One region of the Micromonospora sp. WMMB235 genome, then DNA from elsewhere that is predicted to be linked to it. Evidence: riboswitches for the same ligand, from Rfam matches in the RefSeq annotation. Region 1 holds a riboswitch; the other holds the start of a gene.
What was found. Region 1 has a riboswitch for cobalamin ahead of BFV98_RS30855 (magnesium chelatase subunit D family protein). Riboswitches for the same ligand answer to the same signal wherever they lie in the genome.
Positions count from the first base shown of each region.

Region 2: linked by a shared signal. The riboswitch ahead of BFV98_RS07045 (acyl-CoA thioesterase) and the one ahead of BFV98_RS30855 (magnesium chelatase subunit D family protein) in region 1 are both predicted to bind cobalamin.

Region 1 is NZ_MDRX01000001.1:6,926,077-6,930,444, forward strand. Features, by position in the region: gene BFV98_RS30845 (cobyrinate a,c-diamide synthase) at 1-126, opposite strand, end outside; gene cobO (cob(I)yrinic acid a,c-diamide adenosyltransferase) at 120-734, opposite strand; gene BFV98_RS30855 (magnesium chelatase subunit D family protein) at 734-2,716, opposite strand; cobalamin riboswitch at 2,763-2,907, opposite strand; gene BFV98_RS30860 (bifunctional cobalt-precorrin-7 (C(5))-methyltransferase/cobalt-precorrin-6B (C(15))-methyltransferase) at 2,962-4,170, shown strand; gene BFV98_RS30865 (cobalt-precorrin-4/precorrin-4 C(11)-methyltransferase) at 4,167-4,368, shown strand, end outside.
Region 2 is NZ_MDRX01000001.1:1,617,116-1,621,483, forward strand. Features, by position in the region: gene BFV98_RS07030 (sensor histidine kinase KdpD) at 1-879, opposite strand, end outside; gene BFV98_RS07035 (response regulator transcription factor) at 888-1,586, opposite strand; gene BFV98_RS07040 (DM13 domain-containing protein) at 1,688-2,254, shown strand; cobalamin riboswitch at 2,285-2,492, shown strand; gene BFV98_RS07045 (acyl-CoA thioesterase) at 2,623-3,135, shown strand; gene BFV98_RS07050 (LysE family translocator) at 3,139-3,762, shown strand; gene BFV98_RS07055 (PrsW family glutamic-type intramembrane protease) at 3,854-4,368, opposite strand, start outside.

The DNA.
Region 1 (4,368 bases):
CCCCACCTTGTGCCCCGACACGGTGTGCCTGCGCGCGGCCAGCGCGGCCATGAGCCCGGTCGCGACCGTGGTCTTGCCGTGGCCGGAGGCCGGCGCCGCGACGATCAGCCGCGGAAGGCTCACCATTCGATGCCTCGTTGGCCCTTCTGGCCGACGTCCATCGGGTGCTTGACGTGCTGCATCTCGGTCACCAGATCGGCTGCCTCGATCAGCCGGGGGTCGGCCCGGCGCCCGGTGACGATCACGTGCTGACGGCCGGGACGGTGGACCAGTGTCTCCACGACGTCGCCGACGTCGACCCAGCCCCACTGCATCGGATAGGTGAACTCGTCCAGGATGTAGAGCTGGTGCCGTTCCGCCTGGATACGGCGCTTCACCTCCGCCCAGCCCTCGGCGGCGTCCGCGGCGTGGTCCGCCTCGGTGCCGCTCTTACGGCTCCAGGACCATCCGGAGCCCATTTTGTGCCACTCGACTGGCCCGCCTTCGCCGGTCTGCTCGTGCAGCAGCCCGAGCCTCTCCAGGACGGTCTGTTCCCCGATGCGCCACTTGGCCGACTTCACGAACTGGAACACCCCGATGTCCCAGCCCTGGTTCCAGGCGCGCATCGCCATGCCGAAGGCGGCGGTCGACTTGCCCTTGCCGTTTCCGGTGTGGACCATCAGCAGCGGCCGGTTGCGCCGCTGGCGGGTGGTGCTGCCGTCGTCCGGGACGGTGAGCGGCTTACCCTGCGGCATCAGGCCACCCCCGCCCGCGGAGCGGTCGCCGTGCGAACGACCCCGGTGAGCCCGTCGGCGGTCACTTCACCGAGCGGCACGTGCTCGGCCCTCAGATGAGTGGCAAGCCGGGCGGCGAGGCCGAGCCGGAATCGTCCGGTCTCGCAGTCCACGACGACGACCTGGACACCGCTGGTGGCGAGCGCGGCGGCGGCGCGGTGGGCACGACCCAGCGGGTCCGGGCCGGAGGTGGCGCGGCCGTCGGTCACCACGACGAGCAGGGGCCGGCGGGACGGGTCGCGCAGCGCCTCCCGGCGCAGCACCTCGCCACTGCGTTCCAGGCCCTCCGCGAGCGGGGTCCGGCCACCGGCCGGTAGGTCGGCCAGGCGGCGGGAGGCGACGTCGACCGAGCCGGTCGGTGGCAGGACGACCTCGGCGGTGTGCCGGCGGAACGTCACCAGTGCGACCTTGTCCCGGCGGCGGTAGGCGTCCAGCAGCAGCGACAGCACAGCGGTCTTGACCTGCTCCATGCGGCGGCGGGCCGCCATCGAACCGGACGCGTCCACGCACAGCAGCACGAGGTTCGACTCGCGCCCGACGGTCTCGGCCCGGCGCAGGTCGCCGGGCACGAGCGCGAGGCCGCGACCGCCGGTCAAGCCACCCCGGGAATGCTGATGCGGCGCCGCCGCGGTGATGGTGCCCGGCAGGTGCAGCCGGCCGTCGCCGGACGTGCGCCGCCGCTGCCCGGCGACACGGCCCTGCGGTGTTCGTGCCCGGGACCGCCGGCCGGCCTGACCGTCGCCGGTTCCTTTCACGACCAGCAAGCGGGCACGTGCGGGCTCGCCCGCGGATGCCATCGATGTGGCGGCCTGCCGTTCGGGCTCCGGTACGGGCGGGCTCTCGCCGGGAGAGCCGGGCACGTCCCCGGCCGATCTGTCGTGCCCGGTGTCGTCGGGCAGACCGCCGCCGGGACCGTCGGGTCCGGGGTCGGGGTCGTTGTGGCCGAGTAGGTCGTCCAGGCGGTCCTGGTCCAGGCCGGGCTCGTCGAAGGGGTTGCGGCGGCGGCGGTGCGGCAGCGCGAGACGGGCGGCGATGCGGATGTCCTCGAGTGTCACTCGCGTACGTCCCCGCCAGGCCGCGTGCGCCGCGGCGGCGCGAGCGGTGACGAGGTCCGCACGCAGGCCGTCCACGTCGAACGCGGCGCACAGCTCGGCGATCCTGGTCAGCGTCTCGTCGTCGAGCACGACACCGGCCAGCGAGCGCCGGGCGGCGGCCAGCCGGGTGCGCAGGGCTTCCTGCTCGCCGGCCCAGCGTGTGGCGAAGCCCTCCGGGTCGGCGTCGAATGCGAGCCGGCGGCGGACCGCCTGCACCCGCAGGACGGGGTCACGCGGGGCGGCGACCTCGACCGTCAGGCCGAACCGGTCGAGCAGCTGCGGGCGCAGTTCGCCCTCCTCCGGGTTCATCGTGCCGATCAACACGAACCGGGAGGCATGCTCGACCGAGACACCGTCGCGTTCGACGCTGACCCGGCCGGTCGCCGCGGCGTCGAGCAGCAGGTCGACCAGGTGGTCCGGCAGCAGGTTGACCTCGTCGACGTACAGCAGGCCACGATGGGCCCGGGCCAGCAGGCCAGGCTCGAACGCGACGACGCCGTCTCGCAGCGCGGCATCGAGCTTCAGCGATCCGGTCACCCGGTCGTCGCCGGCTCCGACGGGTAGTTCGACGAGGCGTACCGGCCGTTCGACGACGGGCGTGGGCACGTCGAACGGCCCGTCGGGGCAGACCGCCGAGGGATCGTCCGGGTCGATGGAGAACCGGTCGCCCGCATAGACCCGTACCGCCGGGAGCACCTCGGCGAGGCCGCGCACGGTAGTGGTCTTGGCAGTGCCCTTCTCCCCGCGGATCAGGACACCGCCGATGAGCGGATCGATCGCGACCAGGGTGAGGGCGAGAGTCATGTCGTCGGCGCCGACGACGGCACAAAAGGGGTACTGCGCTGGCATGTAGGGCTCCCGCTCGATCTGCCATGGCGGTCCACGACGCGGCATGCGCCGTGGATCGGATCGAGGCCGGTCTTCGGACTTCCCAGGTCAATGCCTGGATCACCGCAGCGGGCCCTGTGCCGGATTCTCACCGGCTTCCCAGATTCTCCCCGCGACCACGGTCGTGGGGCACCTCGAACCTGTGCATCACCATAGACGCCCCGGTGGCCGGGGCAAGGGCCGGTGGGCGGCTAGGGTGCATCTCCATGGAGGAGCGGGTGACCGTGGTGGGGATCGGGGCTGACGGGTGGGTGGGTCTGCCGGAGCCGTCCCGGGCGCTGGTGCGGGCGGCCGCGACGCTGCTCGGCGGGCGGCGGCACCTCGAGGCGGTGCCGCCCGTCGACGGCCAGCAGCGCGTGGCGTGGCCGTCGCCGCTGCGGGACAATCTGCCAGGTGTGCTCGCCTCCGCGCGAGGGCCGGTTGTCGTGCTGGCCTCCGGCGACCCGCTCGTGTCGGGTATCGGCACGACGCTGCTGGACGTCCTGGGCCCGGAGCGCGTGACGATCGTGCCCGGGGTCTCCTCGGTAGCCCTCGCCCGAGCACGTCTCGGATGGCCGGCCGAGTCCGTCACCACGGTCAGCCTGGTCGGCCGGGACCTACGGCTGATCGTGCCTGCGCTCTCGGCCGGGCGCCGGCTGCTCGTGCTGTCCAGCGACGAGACGACACCCGCGGCCGTGGCCGCGGTGCTGACCGGGCTCGGTTGGGGGCAGTCCAGGCTGGTCGTGCTCGGTGACCTCGGTGCCGCCGGTGAGTCGTGTACCGCGACCACCGCGGCCGGGTGGGACCTGAACGACGTGCCGCGGTTGAACGTTCTCGCTGTCGAAGCTCGCGGTGCCGGTCCGGGCTGGGCCTCGGGCGGCGTGTTGCCCGACGACGCGTTCGAGCACGGCGGGCAGATCACCAAACGTGACCTGCGGGCCAGTGCCCTGGCCCGGCTCGCGCCCGCGCCCGGTCAGCTGCTGTGGGACGTCGGCGCCGGCAGCGGCTCGATCGGTGTGGAGTGGATGCGGGCCTGGCCGACGGCACGGACGATCGCGGTGGAGCCCCGCTCCGACCGGGCCGCGCTGGTGCACCGCAACGCCGCTGCCCTCGGCGTGCCGGGTCTGTGTCTGGTCGAGGGTTCGGCGCCCGGGGCCCTGTCCGGCCTGGACCGTCCCGACGCGGTGTTCGTCGGCGGCGGGGCCACCGTCCCCGGCGTGCTGGACACCTGCTGGGATGCGCTCGGCGCCGGTGGACGGCTCGTCGTGCACGGTGTCACCGCCGAGACCGAGGCGGTGCTGCTGGAGCAGCACAGCCGGCGCGGCGGTGAACTCGTCCGCCTGCACGTCGAACGCGCCGAACCGCTCGGCGGCTTCACCGGCTGGACGCCCGCACGGGCAGTCAGCCAGTGGTCCATCGTCAAGGGAGATTCATGACCGTCCATTTCGTCGGGGCCGGGCCCGGCGCCGCCGACCTGCTCACCCTCCGCGCGGTACGCCTGCTCGAGTCCGCCGACGTGTGCCTGTACCCGGGCACGTACCTCGACGCCGAGGTGCTGGAGCACTGCCGTGACGACGCCCGGCTGATCGACACCCAGCACCTCGACCTGGACCAGATCACCACGCACCTGGTCC
Region 2 (4,368 bases), 5.3 Mb from region 1:
GCCGGCCGGTGCGGGAGTACGGGCCCGGGTGCCCCGGAACGCCACGTCGAACACCCGGGGCAGGTCCGCCTCCGGAATGCCGCCGCAGGTGTCGGAGACGGCGAGCCACGCGTCGGCGTCGTCCCGCCCGGCGTCGATGCGGACAGTGCCGTCCGGTGGCGTGTACCGCACCGAGTTGACCAGCAGGTTCGTCACGACGCGGGCGAGTTCGGCCTCGGCGGCCCGGACGGTCGGCCAGCCGGTCTCCGGGGCGAGCACCCGGACCCGCCGGTCGGCGGCCAGCGGCGCGGTGGCGGCGATCGCGTCGGAGACCACGTCGCCGAGCGGCACCGGGGACAGCGCGGGCCGCAACGCTCCGGCGGTGATCCGGGACAGCTCGAACAGATCGTCGACCAGGCGCGTCATCCGGTCCGTCTCGACCCGGATCCGGCGGTGGTACTCGGCCACCGCCGCCGGCTCGTCGACCACCCGGTCCTCCAGCGCCTCCGCCATCGCCCGCAGCCCGGCCAGCGGCGTACGCAGGTCGTGGGAGACCCACGCGACCAGCTCGCGGCGGCCCGCCTCCAGCTGCCGTTCCCGCTGCCGGGCCTGGTCGGCCCAGACCGCCGCCTGGGCGAGGCGGCGGGCGAACGCCACCCCGACGGCCAGGCTGAGCGCCGCGGACGCGGCGACCGTGACGAGGACGACCTGGAGGTCGTGCGCGGACAGGAACATGGCCTGGGCAACGGCCGTGACGCCGGCCGTCACCGAGGCGATGGTGACCGCGAGCAGCACCGCGATGTGCGCGAGGATCGACCGGTGGCGCACCAGCCGCAGCGCGCCGACGCCGAGCGCGCCGACCGCAGCGCCTGCGAGCAGGGCGTAGAGCCCGATGACCATCAGCTCGTTCACCGGGACGCCTCCGACGGCTCGTACCGGTAACCGACGCCCCACACGGTGACGATGCGGCGCGGCTGCGCCGGGTGGTCCTCGATCTTCTCCCGCAGCCGCCGGACGTGGACGGTGACTGTGGACTGGTCGCCGAACCGCCAGCCCCACACGCGGTCCAGCAGCTCGGCCCGCGACCAGGCGCGTCCCGGGTTCGCGAGCAGGAACGCGAGCAGGTCGAACTCCCGTACGGTCAGCGACAGCGGCTGCCCGCCGCGCTCGGCGACGCGCCGGTCGGTGTCCGCGGTGAGGTCGCCGTCGCGCAGCACCCCTGTCGGTCCCCGGTCCTGCGGGGCCGCGCGCCGCAGCACCGACCGGATGCGCAGCACGAGTTCACGGGGCGAGAACGGCTTGGTTACGTAGTCGTCCGCGCCGACCTCCAGCCCGGCGACCCGGTCGGCCTCGTCCCCGAGCGCGGTGAGCATGACGACGGGCAGGCCGGGCAGCCGGCGACGCAGCCGCCGGCACACCTCGATGCCGTCGAGACCCGGCATCATCAGGTCGAGGACCACCAGGTCGGGTGGCTCCTCCTCGGCCGCGGCGAGCGCGTCCGGCCCGTCGAAGGACAACCGGACCCGGCAGCCGTCCTGTTCGAGGTAGCGCCGGACGACGTCGCTCACCGTCCGGTCGTCGTCGACGACGAGCACGTAGCGCCCCATGGGCCAGACGCTACCCATCGGCGTCCCGGTGCGGCGGCCCGCGGTCGACCCGTAAGCGGACGGAAAGATCTTTCCGCCGGCTACGCGCCTACCTTCGGAGCATGGGCAGAAGACGTGTGGTGTCGTCGGTGCTGGCCGTCGTGGCCGTCACCGGTCTCGGGGTGAGCCTGTACCTGTTCCAGCCGTGGCGGCTGGTGACCGACCGCGAGGTACGCGAGACGCTGCCCACTGTGGCGGAGCCCTCACCGGCGCCGGCCGGCACGACCAGCCCGTCACCGACCGGCGCGGCCCCCGCCGACGTGGTGCTCGCCGCCGGTGACTTCGTCACCCACGAGCACGACACGTCCGGCCGGGCGCAGCTCGTCCGTCTCGCCGACGGCCGCCGTCAGCTGCTCCTGCGCGGACTGGACACCTCCGACGGACCCGATCTGCGGGTGTGGCTCACCGACCGGAAGGTGCTGCCCGGCCGGGCCGGCTGGCAGGTGTTCGACGACGGCCGCTGGGTCGAGCTGGGCCGACTCAAGGGCAACATCGGCGACCAGGCGTACGACATCCCGGCGTCGGTGGACCTGGACGGTCTGCGCAGCGTGTCGATCTGGTGCAAGCGGTTCGCGGTGTCGTTCGGCGCGGCGCCGCTTGCCGCTGTGACGGGATCGGCGCCGGCCTGACGCCTGTGCCGCCGGCCTCGGACGCTGGTCTACGCTGCGGGAAGCGCTGGTTCACCCGGTCGGCGACGGCCGGGTGTCGTAAGAGGGAACCCGGTGGGAATCCGGGACTGCCCCGCAGCGGTGAGTGGGAACGACAGCCGTCAACAGCACTGGGCCACGGCCTGGGAAGCGACGGCCAGTAGGCGACCTCGTGTCACGCCCGCGAGTCCGAAGACCTGCCCGCGTCGCGCGTACCACCGGTGCGCGCCGCCGTCGACCTCGCGGGTGGGTCGGGCGGGTGACACGTCGTGCGCAGGGCCGTCGGCGTGTCCTCGACGTGCACACCCCGGCCGGTCGGCGGTCCGCTTCTGCGAGGACGGAACCGCACAGTGCCCGACACCATCACGCTCACCGGCCGACCACCGTCGGCCTCGCACCTGACCCTGTCGCAGATCATGGACCAGCACCACACCAACCTGATGGGCACGGTCCACGGCGGGCGGATCCTCAACCTGATCGACTCGGTCGCCGGTGTGGTCGCCGCCCGCCACTCCGACGGCCCGGCCGTCACCGCCGCCATCGACGAGACCGCGTTCCTGCGGGCGGTACGCGTCGGGGACGTGGTCCACGTGGACGCCCGGATCACCTGGGCCGGCCGCAGCTCGATGGAGGTGGCGGTGAAGGTCAGCGCGGACCGGTGGGACCGCGCGGTGCCGCCGGTGGACGTGGCGACCGCGCACCTGGTGATGGTAGCGGTGGACGACGACGGGCAGCCCCGGCCGGTGCCGCCGCTGCACGCCGAGACCGACGGCGACCGGCGGCGCTACCGGGAGGCGCAGATCCGGCGCGAACACCGGCTGGCGCTGCGCCGGGCGCTGCTCGACGGCGCCGGGGAGGGCTGACCGGTGCTCGGACTGTCGGCGGCCACGCTCGCGGGTTACCTCGCCGCCATCGTGGTGCTCATGCTCACCCCGGGGCCGGACATGATGTTCGTGCTCGCCAACGCCACCCGGTACGGCCCACGGGCGGGCGCGGTGGCCGCGCTCGGGGTCGCCGCCGGGGAGGCGGTGCACGTCGCCGCCGTGGTGGCCGGGCTCGCCACGCTGATCGCCGCGTCCCCGGTGCTGTTCACCGCGATCCGGTGGGCCGGTGCGGCGTACCTCATCGTGCTGGGCCTGCGGGCGCTGCGCGGCACGGGCCGGCCCGGCGCACCGGCGGACCGGCCGGACGGCGGCGCCGGGCGGGCGTTCCGGCGCGGGCTGCTGACGAACCTGCTCAACCCGAAGATGATCCTGTTCAGTGTGGCGTTCCTGCCGCAGTTCGTCCGGCCCGAGGCGGGCCCGGTGGCGGCGCAGCTGGTGCTGCTCGGGGCGCTGTTCGTCGCGGTGCAGCTAGCCGTGGACCTGGCGCTCGGGGTGGGTGCCGGGCGGTTCGCCAGCCGGTGGGGCGACAGCCGCTGGTCACGGCGCGTCGACCGGCTCTGCGCTGTCGCCTTCGTCGCGCTCGGCGTCCGGCTGGCCGCCGGCTGAGACGCACCGGGGCGCGGTGCGGGCGTCGGCTGGTCGGGGGTCGGCAATGCCCCGGCCGGTTGATCGACTCCATCACGCCGAGGTGGCGGCATCAGAAGCGCTCCGACCCCGCCACCTCGGCGAACTGGCGATGACCATGAGGCCGGTCCCGGTTCGGCTCCGCCGGCGTCCCGGACGCGGGCGGCCGCTCGCGGTCCAGGTGCAGGCGCAGCAGCACCCAGCCCAGCGACACGGCGCCGATGAACACGTACGCGGGCTGGGTGCCGAACGTGTCCCAGCAGGTGTGCAGCGTGACGGCGGCGGCGAAGGTGAGCAGGAACGCCGCCAGCTTCCGGCCGCCGGGCGCGGCGGCGAACGTGAACAGCGCGGCGGCGGTCAGCCCGGTCCAGGCCAGGTGCGCGGCGGGCGCGGTGAGACCGCGTACCAGCAGCGTCCGCTCGACCGCGCCGAGGTTGCCCTCCGACCCGACGAACGCGGCGAACGCGTAGCCCATGGTCTCCAGCGCGGCGAACCCGGCGCCGGAGGCCACGCCGATCACCAGGCCCTGCGCCGGGGACGGGTGCCGCCGCCACAGCAGCAGGATGCCGGCCGGCACGATCAGTTTGG